One region of the Streptomyces sp. NPDC091377 genome, then DNA from elsewhere that is predicted to be linked to it. Evidence: riboswitches for the same ligand, from Rfam matches in the RefSeq annotation. Region 1 holds a riboswitch; each other region holds the start of a gene.
The links. A riboswitch is a leader RNA that binds a small molecule or an ion and turns the genes downstream of it on or off. The one in region 1 is predicted to bind cobalamin.
Positions count from the first base shown of each region.

Region 2: another riboswitch for cobalamin. It lies ahead of ACIQNG_RS03900 (ribonucleoside-diphosphate reductase subunit alpha); the one in region 1 lies ahead of ACIQNG_RS13385 (DUF4430 domain-containing protein).
Region 3: another riboswitch for cobalamin. It lies ahead of ACIQNG_RS36265 (ABC transporter substrate-binding protein); the one in region 1 lies ahead of ACIQNG_RS13385 (DUF4430 domain-containing protein).
Region 4: another riboswitch for cobalamin. It lies ahead of ACIQNG_RS10775 (energy-coupling factor ABC transporter permease); the one in region 1 lies ahead of ACIQNG_RS13385 (DUF4430 domain-containing protein).

Region 1 covers NZ_JBIVUE010000005.1:201,905-206,466, reverse strand. Annotated here, with positions in the region: gene ACIQNG_RS13400 (hypothetical protein) at 1-8, opposite strand, end outside; gene ACIQNG_RS13395 (MerR family transcriptional regulator) at 234-917, opposite strand; gene ACIQNG_RS13390 (ABC transporter ATP-binding protein) at 916-2,181, shown strand; cobalamin riboswitch at 2,404-2,525, shown strand; gene ACIQNG_RS13385 (DUF4430 domain-containing protein) at 2,623-3,135, shown strand; gene ACIQNG_RS13380 (prenyltransferase/squalene oxidase repeat-containing protein) at 3,145-4,562, opposite strand, start outside.
Region 2 covers NZ_JBIVUE010000001.1:883,884-888,445, reverse strand. Annotated here, with positions in the region: gene ACIQNG_RS03915 (carbon starvation CstA family protein) at 1-1,100, shown strand, start outside; gene ACIQNG_RS03910 (YbdD/YjiX family protein) at 1,072-1,290, shown strand; partial or broken gene ACIQNG_RS03905 (GNAT family N-acetyltransferase) at 1,745-2,062, shown strand; cobalamin riboswitch at 2,108-2,254, shown strand; gene ACIQNG_RS03900 (ribonucleoside-diphosphate reductase subunit alpha) at 2,376-4,562, shown strand, end outside.
Region 3 covers NZ_JBIVUE010000028.1:3,511-8,072, forward strand. Annotated here, with positions in the region: gene ACIQNG_RS36250 (ATP-grasp domain-containing protein) at 1-297, shown strand, start outside; gene ACIQNG_RS36255 (MDR family MFS transporter) at 294-1,589, shown strand; gene ACIQNG_RS36260 (class I SAM-dependent methyltransferase) at 1,596-2,345, shown strand; cobalamin riboswitch at 2,380-2,561, shown strand; gene ACIQNG_RS36265 (ABC transporter substrate-binding protein) at 2,591-3,640, shown strand; gene ACIQNG_RS36270 (FecCD family ABC transporter permease) at 3,637-4,562, shown strand, end outside.
Region 4 covers NZ_JBIVUE010000004.1:82,691-87,252, forward strand. Annotated here, with positions in the region: gene ACIQNG_RS10760 (energy-coupling factor ABC transporter ATP-binding protein) at 1-700, opposite strand, end outside; gene cbiQ (cobalt ECF transporter T component CbiQ) at 697-1,446, opposite strand; gene ACIQNG_RS10770 (energy-coupling factor ABC transporter substrate-binding protein) at 1,453-1,917, opposite strand; gene ACIQNG_RS10775 (energy-coupling factor ABC transporter permease) at 1,914-2,657, opposite strand; cobalamin riboswitch at 2,687-2,869, opposite strand; gene ACIQNG_RS10780 (DUF4142 domain-containing protein) at 2,937-3,695, opposite strand; gene ACIQNG_RS10785 (cell division protein SepF) at 3,958-4,347, shown strand.

The DNA of each region.
Region 1 (4,562 bases):
ACATCCACACCGCCACTGTGCGCCGTACGGCTGCGGCCCGAGCGCCACGGCTCCGGTGACGCGGGGACCGTCACCCGAGCGGCAGGACGGTCAGCCGTCCCCGGCGGGGTCCAGACGCCGGGTGTCCCCGAGGCTGACGCGCTGACGGTGGTGGAAGCCTCGATCGGCATCCTGATCCGACCGGCTCGCGGCCCCCTTCGTACGCGCCGTCGTGCGGCGTGCCGACCGTACGGTCATGTCACGGCCGGCCGCCGAGCTGAACCGCCGTCAGGGGGCGGGGTGAACGCGTCGGGCGCGGACCTGGAGTCGGCCTTGCGCCGGTACTGCCGCTGTCGGCAGGCCGCCGAGCAGTACGTGCGGTGACGGCCCCGCGCCGACGGGGTGAACCGGCCTGAACACACGGCGCAGCGGGCGGAGACGTCCGCTGGGTTCATTTCGTCACGCCGGCCGCCGGTCTTTCCGTCACGGAGGGCGGACCGGGCCGCGGCCACCAGGTCCGGTGCCGCGACGCGTCCGCGCGGGGTGTGGCTCGCCAGTTCGCCGTCCAGGTCCGGGCACTGCGTGACGATGTCGTCGTCCGGGCACCGCAGGAGGTGCAGCAGATACGCCCGCGCGCTCTGCAACCGCCGGATCCTCTCCTCGATCTCCCGCGCGTGGCGCCTCACCGTGCCTTGCCATTCCCGGTTCCGGCTGCCGGTGACCACCACCGACGCCTGGTCCAACGGCATCGACCCGGTGACACAGCACAGATAGGCGAGGCCGATCCGGCGGAGGTCGGTCTCGGTGTAGACACGGCGGCCGTTGGTCCGCGGCGGGTCGGGGAGCACCTGCCGGGACTCCCACCATCGCAGGGTCGAAGGGGCGAGGTCGTAGAGGGCCGCCGCCTCGCCGATCGAGACGCCGTGGGGATCGTCCATGGGCCCAGTCGCCCTGCTCGCCCTCTGGGCGCTGCGGCGCGCCGCCAGGATCGCGGAGATCGCCGAGACCGAGCTGGAACGCGCGTCGGCCGCCGTCGCCGGCCGGGCGATCGAACTGGGCCAGGCCCAGCCCGTCCTGCGCGCCGCGGGCCACGCCCACGGCACCCCCCGGATGCGCGCCGCGCTGGCGGACCACCGCGCGACCTACCGGGACGGCATGCGCCGCGCCAGGCGGCCGTTCTTCGTGTACACGGGCGTCATCGTGGCCGGCTTCGTCGCGGTGCTCGCGCTCGCCGCCGAACTGGCCCTCAGCGGGCGGGTCCAGGTCGCCGAGGCGATCGTGCTGCTGGTGCTGGCCGCCCGCTTCCTGGAACCCCTCGGCAACCTCATCGACCTCATCGGGGCCCTGCGCGCGATGACCAACAAGATCTCCCGCATCGAGGAGATGCTGGCCCTGCCCGCACTGCCGGTCCCGGCCGCTCCGGTACGCGGGATCGCCGCGCCCGACGTGGAGTTCTCCCGGGTCACCTTCACCTACCCCGGCGGCGACGCACCCGCGCTGAGCGACGTCTCGCTGCACTGCCGCCCCGGCACCACCACGGCGCTGGTCGGCCCCTCGGGGTCCGGGAAGACGACCGTCACCCGGCTCGTCGCCCGGTTCTTCGACGTCGACGCGGGCCGGGTGAGCATCGGCGGTGTCGATGTACGCGCACTCGACCCCGCCGTCCTCAAGGACGAGATCGCCATCGTCTTCCAGGACGTCTACCTGTTCGACGACACGATCGAGAACAATCTGCGGCTGGCCCACCCGGACGCCACCCATGACGAGCTGGAGAAGGCCGCCGCCGCGGCCCGGCTGGACGAGGTGATCGAGCGGCTGCCCGACGGCTGGCGCACCCGCGTCGGTGAGGCCGGCGCCCAGTTGTCCGGGGGCGAGCGGCAGCGCGTCGCGATCGCCCGGGCCATGCTCAAGCGGGCCCGCGTCGTCCTTGTGGACGAGGCCAGTTCCGCGCTCGACCCGGTGAACGAGGCCGCGATCACGCAGGCCATCGCCAACCTCGGCGACGACCCCGACCGCACGGTCATCGTGATCGCCCACCGGCCCGCGACCCTGGCCGCCGCCGACCACGTGGTCTCACTCGACGCGGGCCGCGTCACCGAGGCCGGGACCGCCGCCGAACTCCTGCGTTCGGGCGGGGCGTTCGCCCGCCTCAGCCGCCAGTACGAGCGGACCCGGCACTGGCGGATCACCCCCACCGGCTGAGGTGCTCGCGCCCCGCACCCCATGGACGACGCGCTCGCGCACCTCCGTGCGTGACATACGCCTCCCGCGCACCCTCGCCGGACTGCTCGGCGGCGGCGCGTACCGGTGGGGCTGCTGGTGCGCGCGCAGCGGCGCCTCGGATGAACCTCGCCGCGGATCGGAGCGCCGTCTGGCGCGGCGGGCTCGACCGGGCCTAATCTGCGGGCGTTTGGCGCACCTCGCCGACACCACAACCGAACAGGCGCACGCGTGGGGGAAGCCGGTGGGAATCCGGCACTGACCTGCAACCGTGTACGGCCCGCCGGCCGTGAGTCGGAAGGCCCGCCGTGCGCCGTGCACCGCTTCCCCCTGTCATGGTCCGCAGCGTGAAGCCGGGAGCCCGCCCCAACGGTCGGCGCTCCCCGCCGCGCGGCCGGCCCTCCGCACCAGGAAGGCACGCTCATGCGCCGCACCTCCACCCACCGCACCTCCGCCTACCGCGCCCTCGTCGCCGCGAGCGCCCTCGGGCTCGCCCTCGCCTCCGCCCCCGCCGTCGCCCACACCCAGCCCGGCACCGGCGCGCACGGCACCAACGCCCCCGTCAAGGTCACCGTCACCGTGCAGGGTCCGGACGGACTGCTCTACAAGGGCAGGGTCAAGACCCGCGGGCACGAGGTGACGACCGCGAGCGGCGGCACCCACAGGTGCGACGGCACCAACGGCGGCGCCCACCCCAGCGCCGTGCCCACCCCCACCGCCGCACTCGACGACGCCGCCCGGAAGGCCCACTTCACGTGGGACGGCACCTGGTACCCGTCCTTCGAGGACTACTTCGTGGAGAGCGTCAAGAACGTCAGCGGGGGCGGGGTCGCCTACTGGAACATCTCCGTCAACGGGACCTCCACCCCCGTCGGCGGCTGCCAGTTCAAGCTGAACGCGGGCGACCAGGTGGCGTTCACCTGGACGGCGCTCTGAGGTCTGCCGTCACGCGCCCCAGCGCACGGCGATGGTGTCGCCCACCCCGATGGTCCGCTCGCGTGTCGCCGAGGTGAACGCGGAACCGTCGACGCTCACCTTCCAGGTGTTCGTACCGCTGTCGGCCTTCCCGTTGAGGGAGGTGATCGCGCCCGTGCCGGAGGACGGGGTCAGCGCGGTGACACAGCCGGACGGGGTGGCGGCGCCGAGCGCCGCGTCCAGGACGGCCCCCAGGGTCGTCGTCGTACCCGTCGGGGTCAGGGCGACCGAGCAGACCTTGAGGCCGCCCGCCCCGTCGTCGACCGTGAGGGCCAGCCGGGTCGCCGTGCCGGACGTGAAGGAGCCCTGGCCCACCCATCGCGGGGCGCCCGGCGTCGTCGGGACCGGCGGGGCGGAGGTGAAGCCGCCGCCCGCCACCGCGCGCAGCCCGTCGATGGAGGCGTACGCCGACGGCGCGGTGTCACTGGGCAGGTACTTGAAGCCGCCGCCCGGGTTGAACTGCTGGGCGATGAGGAAGTCCACCGGCGTCTTGCCCAGGGCGGTGAGGAAGTCACCGGTCTGCGGGTTGATGCCGCAGGCGTTGAGGCCGGAGACCGCCCAGCCGTTGGAGTCGGTGTTGACCCCGAACATGGCGTTGAAGGCGCCGCTGTTCGCGACGAGCTTGCTCTTGAGGAACGCCTTGGCCTGCGTGATGTCCGGGTCCGTGTTCGGGACGCCGGACACACACAGCGCGGCCATCGCGGCGCCGGTCATGTCGATGTCGCTGGGGGCGGCGAGCTGGGCCGGGTTGCCCTCGGCCTTGCTGTAGTTCCAGCCGCCGTCGTTGTGCTGGTTGGCGCGGACCCGGGTGACCATCGCGTCCCGCAGGGATTGGGGGACGCGGACCTGCCCGGACTGGGTCCTCGCCCCGTTCAGCGCGAGCGCCGCGAAGACCGTGCCGTTGAAGGTGGCCGAGGGGCCGAAGTAGCCGGGCTCCGCGGTCTGCCAGTACCGGTAGATGTCCGCTATCAGGTTCCGGGACGCCGAGACCCGGGCCGGGTCGATACCGGCCGCGTAGGCGTTGAGCGTCGCCCGCTCGTAGTCGGTGACCACGGGGGTGGCGGAGGGCCAGCCGCTCGTCGAGAGCAGAGCGCGGTAGACGGTTCTGGCGTTCTTCGTGGTGTCCCCGCCCGGTGCGACGTCCACGGCGGCGGTCCCGGCCGGGGCGAACGCGCTGAACGCCCACTCGTTGGACAGCCCCGGCCCGGCGTACGAACCGTCCGCCGCCTGGAGGGACTTGAGATAGGCGACGCCATTGGTCTTGGAGGTGGCGATCTGCCCCGGCGTGGCGGTTGCCGAGGCGGGCAGCGCGGTGAGCGCGAAGGCGCCGAGCCCGGCGGCCGAGGTGAGGACGAGACGCCGTACGACCACCCGGCGGGAACGGCGTA
Region 2 (4,562 bases), on a different contig from region 1:
CCAGCGGCACCACGCCCAAGATGATCCAGAAGGAGAGCCAGGTCCGGATGATCGGCTACGGCTCCATGCTCATGGAGTCGTCGGTCGCCGTGATGGCGCTGGTCGCGGCCAGCATCATCGACCCGGGTCTGTACTTCGCGATGAACGCCCCCGCCGGGGTCATCGGCACCACGGTGGAGAGCGCCTCTCAGGTGGTGACCAGTTGGGGCTATCAGATCTCCCCGGAGGACCTGGCGCAGGCGGCGAAGAACGTCGAGGAAGCCTCATTGCAGTCCCGTACCGGTGGCGCCCCGACTCTCGCGGTCGGTGTCTCGGAGATCTTCTCCCAGGTCACCGGGGGCGGGATGCGGGCCTTCTGGTACCACTTCGCGATCATGTTCGAGGCGCTGTTCATCCTGACCGCGCTGGACGCCGGCACCCGGGTCGGCCGGTTCATGCTCCAGGACATGCTGGGGAACGTCTACCGGCCGTTCAAGAACATCAGCTGGAAGCCCGGCCTGATCCTCACCAGCGCGATCGTGTGCGGGCTGTGGGGCTACTTCCTGTGGGTCGGCGTCCATGAGCCGCTCGGCGGGATCAACCAGCTCTTCCCGATCTTCGGTATCGCCAACCAGTTGCTGGCCGCCGTCGCGCTCGCCGTCTGCACCACGCTGCTGGTGAAGTCGGGCCGCCTGAAGTGGGCCTGGGTGACGGGAGTCCCGCTGGTCTGGGACGCGACGGTCACCCTGACCGCCAGCTACCAGAAGGTGTTCTCCTCCGACCCGCGGGTCGGCTTCTTCAAGCAGCGCGAGATCTACCAGGACGCCATCGACAAGGGCCAACTGCTCAAGCCCGCGACGTCCATGGACGACATGCGCACCATCGTCACCAACTCCACGGTCGACGGGGTCCTCTCGGCCGTGCTCGCGCTGCTGGTCGTCGTGGTGCTCGTGGACGCGGCCCGGATCTGCGTCCGCCATGTCCGCCGCCCGGCCCTGTCCACGCTCAGCGAGGCGCCGTACGTGGAGTCGAAGATCGTGGCCCCGGACGGGCTGTTCCCGACCAAGGCGGAGAAGGAGGAGGCGGCACGTCATGCGATCGGCACTGCTCCGGGCCCTTGATGTCCCACGGGCGCTGCGCGGGATCCGCTGGTACCTGCGCGAACTGACCGACGAATCGGCCTACGACCGTTACTGCGCCCATCTGCGCAAGGGCCGGCCGGACGCGGAGGTGCCGTCCCGGCGCGACTTCGAGCGCATGCGCACGGACCGCCAGGAGACCGACCCCCGCGAGGGCTTCCGCTGCTGCTGACCCCGGGCGCTCGGCCGGAAACCCGGCGGCACCGGGGGCCACCGCCCGGCACACTCGCCCCATGGACCTCACGATCAGACCCGCCCGCCCCGACGAGTACCTCCGGCTCGGTGAGCTGGTGGCCGACGCCTATCTTCGGGAGGGGCTGCTGGACTACGGGGAGGAGGATCCGTATCTCCCCGTGCTGAGGGACGTCGCGCGCCGGGCGGAGGTCGCCGAGGTGTGGGTGGCCACCACGCCGGACCCAGCCGCGACCCCGCCGGACACGGTCACCGTCCTGCCGGACCCAGCCGTCACCCCGCCGGGCACGGTCACCGCCACGCCGGACCCAGCCGCCGTCCCGCCGGGCGCGGTCACCGCCACGCCGGACACGGCCGCCACCTCGCCGGGCACGGTCACCGCCACGCCGGACCCAGCCGCCGTCCCGCCGGACAAGGTCGCCGCCCCGCCGGTCGCCGTCCTCGGGACCGTCACCTTCGTGCCGTCGGGGGGCAACCCCATGGCCGACATCGCGCGGCCGGACGAGGCCGAGATACGGATGCTGGCGGTTGCCCCCGAGGCCCGCGGACAGGGCGTGGGGGAGGCTCTCGTACGCGCCTGTGTGGCGCGCGCGGCCGGGGCCGAGCGGGTCGTGCTCTCCACCCAGAGCGCCATGCACGCCGCCCACCGGCTCTACGAACGGCTCGGGTTCATCCGCAGCCCGCACCGGGACTGGAATCCCGTACCGGAGCTGGACGACCTCACTCTCCTCACCTACGAGTTGACACTGTGAAACCGTCGCGACACAACATCTGGGGGTGACGCGACAGCGCGGCACAAGATGTATGCTCATGCTCGCTGTCGCCGCAGGGGAATCCGGTGCGAATCCGGAACTGTCCCGCAACGGTGTACTTGTGCGTGTTCGCGGGGTTTCGCGGCACGCGCCTGGTCAGTCCGAGGACCTGCCGACGGCGCACCCGACCACCCGGTCCGGGTGCAGGACGTCCGGGCCTCGTGGAATGGGCCGGTGGACGCGACGCCCCGTGCGCTCGTGAGCTGCCCCCTGCCCTCGGCGAGGTCCCGTGCCGAGCGAGGGAGAGCCCCACGTGACGATCGCGCCAGCCGACCCGGCTTCAGCAGTTGCCTCCGCCGCCACCCCCGTGGCCGCCGAGGGGAACGACGGTCCAGGTGCCGCGCTGCTGCGGACCCTGACCGAGCTGACCGCCGACCTCACCGACGCCGACCCCGGGCGGGTGGCCGCCGCCGCGTTGCGCGGCCGTTCCGCCCGGGCCGACGAGGCGGAGTTGCGGGAGCTGGCGACCGAGGCCGCCGCAGGGCTGATCTCCGAGGACCCCGCCTACTCGCGGCTGGCCGCCCGGCTGCTGACCCGCTCCATCGCCGCCGAGGCCGCCTCGCAGGGCGTCACCACCTTCACCGGCTCGGTGGCGACCGGTCACCGCGAGGGCCTGATCGCCGATCGCACCGCCGACTTCGTGACCCTGCACGCGGCCCGGCTGGACGCGCTGATCGACCCGGCCGCCGACGACCGCTTCGGCTACTTCGGGCTGCGCACCCTGCACAGCCGCTATCTGCTGCGCCACCCGATCACCCGCAAGGTGATCGAGACCCCCCAGCACTTCCTGCTCCGGGTCGCCGCGGGGCTCGCCGAGGACGACAGCGTCCGCGCGCTGGACGAGGTCGCCGCGCTCTACGGGCTGATGAGCCGGCTGGACTATCTGCCGTCCTCCCCCACCCTGTTCAACTCCGGCACCCGCCACCCCCAGATGTCCTCCTGCTACCTCCTGGACTCCCCCAAGGACGAGCTGGACTCCATCTACGACCGCTACCACCAGGTCGCCCGGCTCTCCAAGCACGCCGGCGGCATCGGTCTGTCGTACTCCCGGATCCGTTCGCGCGGCTCGCTGATCCGCGGCACCAACGGACACTCCAACGGCATCGTGCCGTTCCTGAAGACCCTGGACGCCTCGGTCGCCGCGGTGAACCAGGGCGGCCGGCGCAAGGGCGCGGCGGCGGTCTACCTGGAGACCTGGCACTCCGACATCGAGGAGTTCCTGGAGCTGCGGGACAACACCGGTGAGGACGCCCGCCGGACCCACAACCTCAATCTGGCGCACTGGGTGCCGGACGAGTTCATGCGCCGGGTCGACACGGACGCGCAGTGGTCGCTGTTCTCCCCGGCGGACGTGCCCGAGCTGGTCGACCTGTGGGGCGAGGAGTTCGACGCGGCCTACCGCGAGGCCGAGCGCAAGGGCCTGGCCCGGCGCACGCTCCCCGCGCGTGAGCTGTACGGCCGGATGATGCGCACCCTCGCGCAGACCGGCAACGGCTGGATGACCTTCAAGGACGCCGCCAACCGCACGGCCAACCAGACCGCGCGGCCCGGCCAGGTCATCCACTCCTCCAACCTCTGCACGGAGATCCTGGAGGTCACCGACGACGGTGAGACGGCCGTCTGCAACCTGGGCTCGGTCAATCTCGGCGCGTTCGTGGACCGGGCCGGCGGCGACCTGGACTGGGAGCGCCTGGACGAGACGGTCCGTACGGCCGTGACCTTCCTCGACCGGGTCGTGGACATCAACTTCTACCCGACCGAGCAGGCGGGCCGCTCCAACTCCCGCTGGCGTCCGGTGGGCCTGGGCGCGATGGGCCTCCAGGACGTCTTCTTCAAGCTGCGGCTGCCGTTCGACTCGCCCGAGGCGAAGGCCCTGTCCACGAAGATCGCCGAGCGGATCATGCTGGCCGCCTACGAGGCGTCCGCGGACCTGGCCGAGCGGCACGGCCCGCTGCCCGCGTGGGAGATGACCCGTACCGCGCAGGGCGTGCTGCACCCCGACCACTACGGGGTGGAGCCGGTCTGGCCGGAGCGCTGGGCGGCGCTGCGCGCCCGGATCGCCGCCACCGGGATGCGCAACTCCCTGCTGCTCGCGATCGCCCCGACCGCCACCATCGCCTCCATCGCGGGCGTGTACGAGTGCATCGAGCCGCAGGTGTCCAACCTGTTCAAGCGCGAGACGCTGTCCGGGGAGTTCCTCCAGGTCAACTCGTATCTGGTGCAGGATCTGAAGAACCTCGGTGTGTGGGACGCCCGGACCCGTGAGGCGCTGCGCGACGCCAACGGCTCGGTGCAGGGCTTCGGGTGGATCCCGCAGGAGGTGCGGGGGCTGTACCGCACGGCGTGGGAGATCCCGCAGCGCGGTCTGATCGACATGGCCGCGGCCCGCACCCCGTATCTGGACCAGGCGCAGTCCCTGAACCTGTTCCTGGAGACGCCG
Region 3 (4,562 bases), on a different contig from region 1:
GCCGACCAGCCCGGCGGACCGGCCGTCGCCTTCGTCCTCGGCTACCCGTCGGCGCCCGGTGTGCTCACCGGCGTCGACGGTCTCGACCGGCTGGCGGACATGCCGGGATCACCCCTCTGGTATCCGGTCAAGCGCACCGGTGACCCCGTCGAGCATCTGGCGGACAGCCGGGGGTACGCGGGGATCGTGTACGCGGAGGCCGAGACGGCGGAACTGGCCACGCACCGGGCGGTGGCGGCGGCGAACGCGGTGCGGGTGCGCACGGAGCCGTTCCCGGACGCGGAACCGATCCCGTGACCGATCCGGTCACCGGTCCCGTGACCGAACCGGGGGCGGAGCGCGCCGGGCGGGCGGCCGGGGCCCGTCCGGCGCGCTCCCCGCTGGGCCGGCTCACCGCTCCCCTGCGCTTTCTGCTGCTCAGCTCGTTCCTGATCCCGCTCGGCAGCTTCATGGTGCTGCCGTTCATGTCGGTGTTCCTGCACGAGCGGCTCGGGATGGGGCTCGGCACGGTCGGGGTGGTGCTCGCGGTGGCGTCGCTCGTGCAGTTCTCCGGCGGGATCGCGGGCGGCGCCCTCGCGGACCGGATCGGACTGCGCCGCACGATGCTGTGGGCGCTGGTGATCCGTACGGCCGGGTTCGTCGGTCTGCTCCTCGCCCTGCGCTGGCCGCCGCTCGCGGTCGCCGCGCTGGTGCTGACCTGCTGCGGCGCGGCGCTGTATCTGCCCGCCAACAAGGCGTATCTGGTGCACGGTGTGGACGAGGAGCGCCGTCCGGCGTTCCTGTCGGCGGGGAACGCGGCGCTGAACGCGGGCATGGCGGTGGGTCCGCTGATCGCCGGGCCGTTCGTGCTGTCCTCGCCGGGCTGGCTGTTCGTCGCCGTCACGGCCCTGTTCGTCCTGGTCACGGCGGGCCACAGCAGGCTCCCGGAGACGGGCGGGGACCGGTCGGCGGACGGCGGGGGCGAGCGGCAGGGCCTGCTGACCGGGGTGGCGGTGCTGCCGTTCGCCGCCAATCTCATCGCCTTCTATCTGTACTTCCACTTCCAGCACTTCCTCGCGGTGTACGCGGTCGAGCGGGCGTCCAGCGCGTTCTACAGCCTGGTCCTGCTGCTCTGCTTCACCCTGGTGATCGTCGTCCAGCCGTTGGCGTCCGGGCTGATCCGGCGGATGCCGTACGCCACGGCCCTCGTGGTCGGCTTCACGGGGCTGGCGGCCGGGCTCGCCGTGCTGGCGATCGGCACCCGGCCGGCGCTGCTGGCAGGCGGGGCGCTGATCACCCTCGGCGACATCGTGCTGTTCCTCAAGAACGACCTGGAGGCGCTGGCGCGCAGCCGGCGCTCGGACGCGGTGGTCTTCGGGCAGCAGCGGCTGGCCGCCGGGCTCGGCGCCTGCGCGAGCGGGGTGGTCGGCGGTCAGCTCTACAGCCTCGGCGAACAGGCCGGGAGCACCGGCTGGTTCTGGCTGCTGGCCGCCGTGCAGTGCGCGCTGCTGCCGCCGGTGCTGATCGCGCTGCGCGGTCGCGACACCGTGCCGGACCCCCTCCCGCACGGCTCCACCGATTCCCCCACGGCGACACCGAAGGAGACATGAGGCCGTATGACACGGACCGGCGGATTCCAGGACGACGACTTCTGGATCGAGTTCCACGACTTCCTCTTCTCCGAGCAGCGCCACACCCAGGCGGAGGAACTGCTGGCGACCTCACCGCTGCTGGCGTTCCCGTCCGGCGCGCGGGTGCTGGACCTGTGCTGCGGTCCGGGGGTGTTCACGGTGCCGCTGGCACGGCGCGGGCACCAGGTGACGGGCGTCGACCTGAGCCCGGCCCTGCTGGAGCGGGCCCGCAAGCACACCGCCGACGCGGGGGTCCAGGTGACGTATGTGCGGGCCGACGCGCGCGCGTACACGGAGCCGGCCGCCTTCGATGTGGTCCTCAACATGTTCACGTCGTTCGGATACTTCGAGGACCCGGCCGACAACGCGCGGGTGCTGCGCACGATGCGGGACTCTCTGGTGCCCGGGGGCACGCTCGTGCTGGATCTCGCGGGCAAGGAACTGCTGGCCCGCCGGGTCACCCCGCCGAAGGTGGTGCGGCGCGGGGACGATCTGATGGTGCAGACGGACTCCGTGCTGGACGACTGGGCGCGGCTGAGCAGCGAGTGGGTGCTGGTGCGGGGCGAGCGGGTGACGCGGGCCACCCTCGTGTGGTTCGTGTACAGCGCGGTGGAGTTGCGGCGGATGGCCGAGGAGGCGGGGTTCGGCCGGATCGAGGTCTTCGGCGGCTTCGACGGCCGTCCCTACGACGAGAACGCGGAGCGGCTGGTGCTGCGGGCGGTGCGGGAGGAGTGAGGCGGCGGGGGCCTGCCTTGGGACACCTGGTGGGCAGACCGTAGGATCAGCGGGTCATCGCCGCGACGGGAATCAGGAAGCCGGTGCGAATCCGGCACGGTCCCGCCACTGTGACCGGGGAGTGCACCCTTCACCACGCCACTGCGCGCCGCGCGGGAAGGCGAGGGGAACGTCGATCCGGGAGTCAGGACACTGGCCTGTCGCGGGCCCGATCCTAGGAGCGCGGACTCCCCAGGAGGCTTCACGTGTACGACGGCCTGTCCCGTCCCCCGCTGTCCACCCCTGCCCGTCGTCGCCCGGCCCTGCGCGCGGCGGCCCTCGCCCTGTCGGCCGCGCTGCTGGCCGCCGGCTGCGGTTCCTCCGGGAACGGCGCCGACGGCGAGGCCGGTTCGTCCGGTGCGCCGGGCTCGGCCGAGGGCTTTCCCGTCACCGTGGAGAACTGCGGTGTGAAGACGACGTACGACGAGCCGCCGTCGCGGGTCGTCACCATCCATCAGCACCCCGCCGAGCTGCTGCTGGCGCTGGGGCTGAAGGACAGGATGGTCGGCACCGCCTTCCCCGACTCGGCGGTGCTGCCGGAGCTGGAGAAGGACTACGAGGCGATCCCCGAGCTGGCGAAGAAGGAGCCGTCGTTCGAGACCGTGCTGGAGGCCGAGCCGGATCTCGTCTACGGCGGGTACGGCAGCGCCTTCGCCGAGAACGAGGGCCGCTCGCGCAAGGCGTTCACGGACGCCGGCATCGACACCTACCTCAACCGTGAGTACTGCGGCGGCGAGAAGGGGGTGACGATGCGGGACACCTACGACGAGATCCGCACCGTCGGGAAGATCTTCGGGGTGCCGGACCGGGCCGACGCGCTGGTCGCCGACCTCCAGGACCGGGTCGGCGAGGCGTCCTCGGCGGTGAAGGGCGAGTCGAAGGTGCCGGTGTTCGTGTACGACAGCGGCGACAAATCGGCGTTCACGGCCGGTGGCAAGGGGCTGGGCAGCGAGCTGATCGACCTCGCGGGCGGCGAGAACGTCTTCGCCGACCTGGACGAGGTGTTCGGGGACGTCTCCTGGGAACAGGTCGTCGAGCGCAAGCCCGAGGTCATCGCCATCTACGACTACGAGGGCGCGGGCAACGTCGAGCGCAAGAAGGAGTTCCTGCTCGGGCAGCCGGCGCTCGCCGAGGTGCCGGCCGTGAAGAACAAGCGGTTCGTCGTGCTGCCGCTGACCGCGACGCTGGTCGGCATCCGGTCGGCGTACGCGGTCGAGGATCTCGCGAAGGCGCTGCACCCCCAGAGCGTCCGGTGACCGTTCCGGTCACGGGGAGGTCCACCACCGTGAAGGGGCCGGGCCGGGCCGGCCGGGCCACGCTCGCCGGCACCGTGGCCGTTCTGGGTGTGCTGCTCGTGGTGTCCGCCACGGCGGGCCTCGCGATCGGTTCGGTGCAGGTGCCGCCCGGCCAGGTGTGGGGCATCGTCACCCACGCGCTGGGCGCCGGCTGGACCGAGCCCGACTGGTCGGGCGCGCGGGAGACCATCGTGCTGGACGTGCGGGCGCCGCGGGTGCTGCTGGGCGCGGTGGTCGGCGCCGGGCTCGCGGTGGTGGGCACCGCCATGCAGGCCCTGCTCCGCAATCCGCTCGCCGAGCCGTATCTGCTGGGCGTGTCCTCGGGGGCGTCCCTCGGGGCGGTCCTGGTCATCGTGTTCGGGGTGAACCTGCTCGGCACGGTGTCGCTGTCGGCCGCCGCGTTCGTGGGTGCCCTCGGCGCGCTGCTGCTGGTGTACGCGACGGCCCGTTCCGGCGGGCGGATCACCTCGGTGCGGCTGGTGCTGGCCGGGGTGGCGATCGCGGCCGTGCTGACCGCCCTGCTGGATCTGCTGCTGCTCACCACCGACCGGGGCAATCAGGCGCGTGAGGTGCTGGCCTGGACCCTGGGCGGGCTGGGCGGTGTCAACTGGGGCATGCTGTGGCTGCCGAGCACCGCCCTGGCGTCGGGCATCGGGATTCTGCTGGCGCAGGCCCGCAATCTGAATCTGCTGCTGGCGGGTGAGGAGGCGGCGACCACGATGGGGCTGGACGTGGCCCGGTTCCGGGCCCGGATGTTCGTCCTGCTCTCCCTGATCACCGGGGTGCTGGTGGCGGCGGCCGGGCCGATCGGGTTCGTCGGTCTGATCCTGCCGCACATCGTGCGGCTGTTCGTGGGCGGCGACCATCGCCGGGTGCTGCCGAC
Region 4 (4,562 bases), on a different contig from region 1:
GATCGGTGCGGGCGAGGATCCGGTCCGCCGGGCCCAGCCGCACCCCGTCCGGGGTGAGCAGCGCGGCGTCGTCCGCCCAGCGCAGGGCGAGGTCGACGTCATGGGTGGCCATCACGACCGTCGTCCCGCCCGCCCGCAGCCCCTCCAGCGTGGCCAGCAGCCGCTCCTGCCCGTCCGGGTCGAGCCCGGCGGTCGGCTCGTCCAGGATCAGCACCCGGGGCCGCATGGCGACCGCCCCCGCGATCGCGGTCCGCTTGCGCTGGCCGTAGGAGAGCAGATGGGTGGGCCGGTCGGCGAGTGCCGTGATGTCCAGCGCGGCCAGCGACCGCGCGACCCGCGCCCGCACCTCGTCGTCCGGCAGCCCCAGGTTCAGCGGCCCGAACGACACGTCCTGCCCGACCGACGCCGCGAACAACTGGTCGTCCGGGTCCTGCACCACCAGTTGGACGGTGGTCCGCAGCCGGGTCAGCCCCTTGCGGTCGTACGACACCGTCCGCCCGTCGGCCACCACCTCACCGGCGCCGGGCCGCAGCCCGCCGCTGAGCAGCCGCATCAGCGTCGTCTTGCCGCTGCCGTTGCGGCCCAGCAGGGCCAGCGCGCGCCCCTCCCGCACGGCGAAGTCCAGCCCGGTGAGGACGTCCGGCCCGTCCTCGTAGGCGAACGACACACCCCGCAGGGCGACCAGAACGGGCTCACTCACGACAGGGGTCCTTCCAGTACGAACGTCAGGGCGGCCAGCGCGACCAGCAGGGCCACGCTCAGTGCCGTGAAGCGGGCGCCGACGCGGGCCTCGGGCACCAGGACCCGCAGCGTGCCGTCGTAGCCGCGCCCGGCGAGTCCGGCCTGGAGCCGGGCCGCCCGGTCGAAGGCCCGGACGAACGCGGTGGCACCCAGCCCGCCCAGCGACCGCCAGCGCGCCGCCCGCCCGGTGTGCCCGAGCCGCGCGCCCTGCGCGTCCCGGATCCGCCGCACGGAGTCCAGCAGCAGAAAACTCATCCGGTACGTCACCAGCGCCACGTCCACGACGGCCGCGGGCACACCCGCCCGGACCAGCCGGGGCAGCAGGTCGGACATCGGTGTGGTGAAGGCGAAGAGCAGCACGCCCAGCGAGGCGGCCGAGGTCCGCAGCAGCAGTTCCCCGGCCCGTACCGCCCCGCCCTCGGCCAGTCCGACGAACCCGTCCGGGCCGCCGACCCGCACCAGCAGCGGTACCGCGCCGGTCGCGCAGAACCCCAGCGGCACCCGCCAGGCCCGCCACAGCGCGCGTCCCGGCACCCCGGCCGGCCCCAGCAGCACCGCCAGCGCGGTCACCAGCACCAGGGCCGCGCCCGGCCACGGCGGCAACGAGATCGCCAGCCCGGTCAGCCCGAGCCCCAGCACCGCCTTGTCGACGGGATGCCGCCGCCGCCAGCGACTGCCGTGCGCCGCCACATCGATCGGCAACACGCGGCGTCAGCCGGGGGGCACGGGAGCGGCGGGACCGTCCGAGGCGCTCGCGCCAGCGTCAGCGCCGGAGCCGGAACTGACGGGGGCGGAGGCGGAGGCGGCCGGGGTGCCGTCCGCGCCGTCGGTGCCGTCCGTGCCGTCCGCGCTGTCTGTGCCGTCCTGCCGCAGGGCCCGTTCCTCCCCCTGACGGCGACCGCGCCGCAGACCGAAGTAGTACGCGAGGACGCCCGCGCCGAGGGCCGCCTGGAGGGCGAAGAGGGCGGACTCGATCTCACCGGACGGCGGCTCGTACAGCGGGGAGAACCAGGGCTCGTAGTCCGGCTCGATCTCGGTGATCGCGGTCTCCGCCTCCGCGTCGGCCCCCGCGAACGGCTCCTCCTTGTGGTCGCCGAGACCGAGCGCGAGCGGCAGTACGGCGAGGGCGGCCACCGCGAGCAGCAGCAGAAGGTTGATCCGGGTGCCGCGCTTCATCGGGTCACCGCCCCGGCGTCCGTGCCCGCGTCGGTACCGGCCTGCGGCTCGGTGTCCGCGCGCTTGCCGGACCGGCCGCCCGTGACCAGCACACCGAGCCGGGTCAGCTCACCTCTGCTGGACTGCACCAGCAGCCGCATGACCAGGACGGTCAGCAGCCCCTCGCTCACCGCGAGCGGGATCTGGGTGACGGCGAAGATCGAGCCGAACTTCCCGAGGGCGCCCAGGAACCCGCTGCCCGGGTCGGGGAAGGCGAGCGCGAGCTGGACGCTGGTGACGCAGTACGTGGAGAGGTCGGCGACGAACGCGGCGCAGAACACGGCGCCCATCAGCGGGACGCCGGAGCGGCGCAGCAGCCGGTAGACGGCGTATCCGGCCCAGGGGCCGACGATCGCCATGGAGAAGACGTTGGCGCCGAGCGTGGTCAGCCCGCCGTGGGCGAGCAGCAGCGCCTGGAAGAGCAGGGTGATGGTGCCGAGCACCGCCATGACCGGCGGCCGGAACAGTATGGCGCCCAGGCCGGTGCCGGTCGGATGGGAGCAACTCCCGGTGACCGACGGCAGCTTCAGCGCGGACAGGACGAAGGTGAAGGCCCCGGACGCGCCGAGGAGCAGGGTGCTCTCGGGATGCTCCCTGACCTCACGGGTGAGTGACCGTACTCCGTGGACGACGAACGGCGCCGACGCGACACCCCAGGCGATCGCGTGCGCCGGGGGCAGGAAACCCTCGGCTATGTGCATGGCTCAGCAGACCCTCTCCAGCACCTCGTGGATGGACGACGCGCCTTGGCCGGTCTCCTGGCTGACGGGTACCACCGCCCGTGCTCCGCCTTCCCGGGTCCGAGGACCCAGTGGCTGCCCGTGCGGGCCGGAGCAGGACTTCCCGATCACAGTGGCGAGGGCCGCACCGGTTCCGCACCGGTTTCCCGTTCACCAAGGCGAGGTGACAGTAATGCCGGGATGGGGCCATGACAAGCACGGACTGGTGTCCGGGGGGTGTCGGGGCGGGGGAGGGGAGGCTCAGTCCGTCGGTTCCCGGGAGGTGGCCGACGGGCTCGGCGTGGGACCGGCGGTGTCGATGCCGAGGTCGGGGCGCGGGGTGAGGGCGAGGACGGGGGCGCCGGGCTGCGGGGGCGGCGGGGTGAGCTGGGCCTTGGGGAGTTTGGGCGAGGTGGCCTGCTGGAAGTTGACCTGTTCATGGTTGACCAGGCCGGTCTTCTCCAGCACGGTGATGTGGTCGAGCACGGTGTCGTTGGCGAGGTCGGCGAGCTGACGGACCAGGGTGTTGCGGGTGTTGGCGCGGACCTTGGCGACCACCGGGAAGATCTGGCCGTGGGTCACCCGCATGATCTGGACGGCCGTGGAGTCGAACGACCTGCCGTTCTCGGCGTCGACGGTGGCCACGAACTGCTGCTGCTGGGGGCTGGCCTGGTTGGGCAGGGTGATGTTCAGCTGCGGCGCGATCCTGCGGCACAGCTCGTCGAGTCCGCCGTGGCCGACGACGAGGTGCTTGCCCGCCTCCTTCATCTCCTCGGTCGTGCCCCGCTCCATCGCCATCAGGCCCAGCGGGTACTCCCAGAGCCCGGCGGCCCGTACCTTCACCACGAAGTCGCGGTCCGCTTCGGTGAGCGGCCCCCACTGGGTGTTGGCGATGATCCGGCTCTGATCACCCGCGGTCTTCTCGACGCCCACCATGGCCGGGTAGGCGAGTGCGGTGAGGGTCAGCCCCATGGCACCGAAGACGAAGACGCTTCCCACGGTGGCGCGGGAGAAGGGCATGCGGCCTCCTGGCACGAAGAACAGGTACAGCGGTGACGACAGGGGATTACGACAGGGGATACGGACGACGGTCGCGGAACCGTCACCGGAAACCGCGATTTTCCGCACAGATGCTGTGCGGTACGTCACAGAAGCGTCGCTTCTGGGTATGAGGTCGGTCGCACACCGTGTCACTGCCGTGTCGGAGTTCGGCCGAACGGGTGACTTCGCGTAAGAATTGGCTGGTGCAGGCGATGAGTGCGAGTCAGATCGGGGGGAGCCGGTGAACCGTCGCGATGTCACCGACGAACAGTGGGAGGGGCTCGCCCAGGTCGTGCCGTTGCGCGGCCATGACGCCTGGCCCTCGGCGGTGGGCCACCGTGCCCTGCCGGAGGCGGAGACCGAGGCCCGCCGCCGCTTCGTGGTCCTGCGGGTCAATGTCTTCGCCGACGCCCGCGAGGTCGCCGAGACCCTGATGGGCGGTATCCCGGTCCTCCTCGATCTCACCGGCGCGGAGGGCGATGTCGCCAAGCGCGTCCTGGACTTCAGCACCGGCGTGGTCTTCGGACTGGGCAGCGGGATGCACCGGGTGGACCGCAATGTCTTCCTGCTGACCCCGCCGGGGACCGAGGTGCAGGGGCTGATGGCGGGCGTGGGCGTACCGGGCACCTGAGCCGGGGACCGGGGCCGGTTTCTGCGGGCCGGGGGCCGGGGGCGGCCACGCGCAGGCCGGGGGACCGGGGGCGGCCTCTGCGGGCTGGGAGGAGGAGGGCGGCTTCTGCGAGCCGGAAGAACGGGGCCGGCCTCTGCGGGCCGGGAGCGGTGCCCGTGCGGGCCGGTGGTCCAGGAGGGCGGTGCCCGCGCGGGTCGGCCCGTCCCCCGATCGTA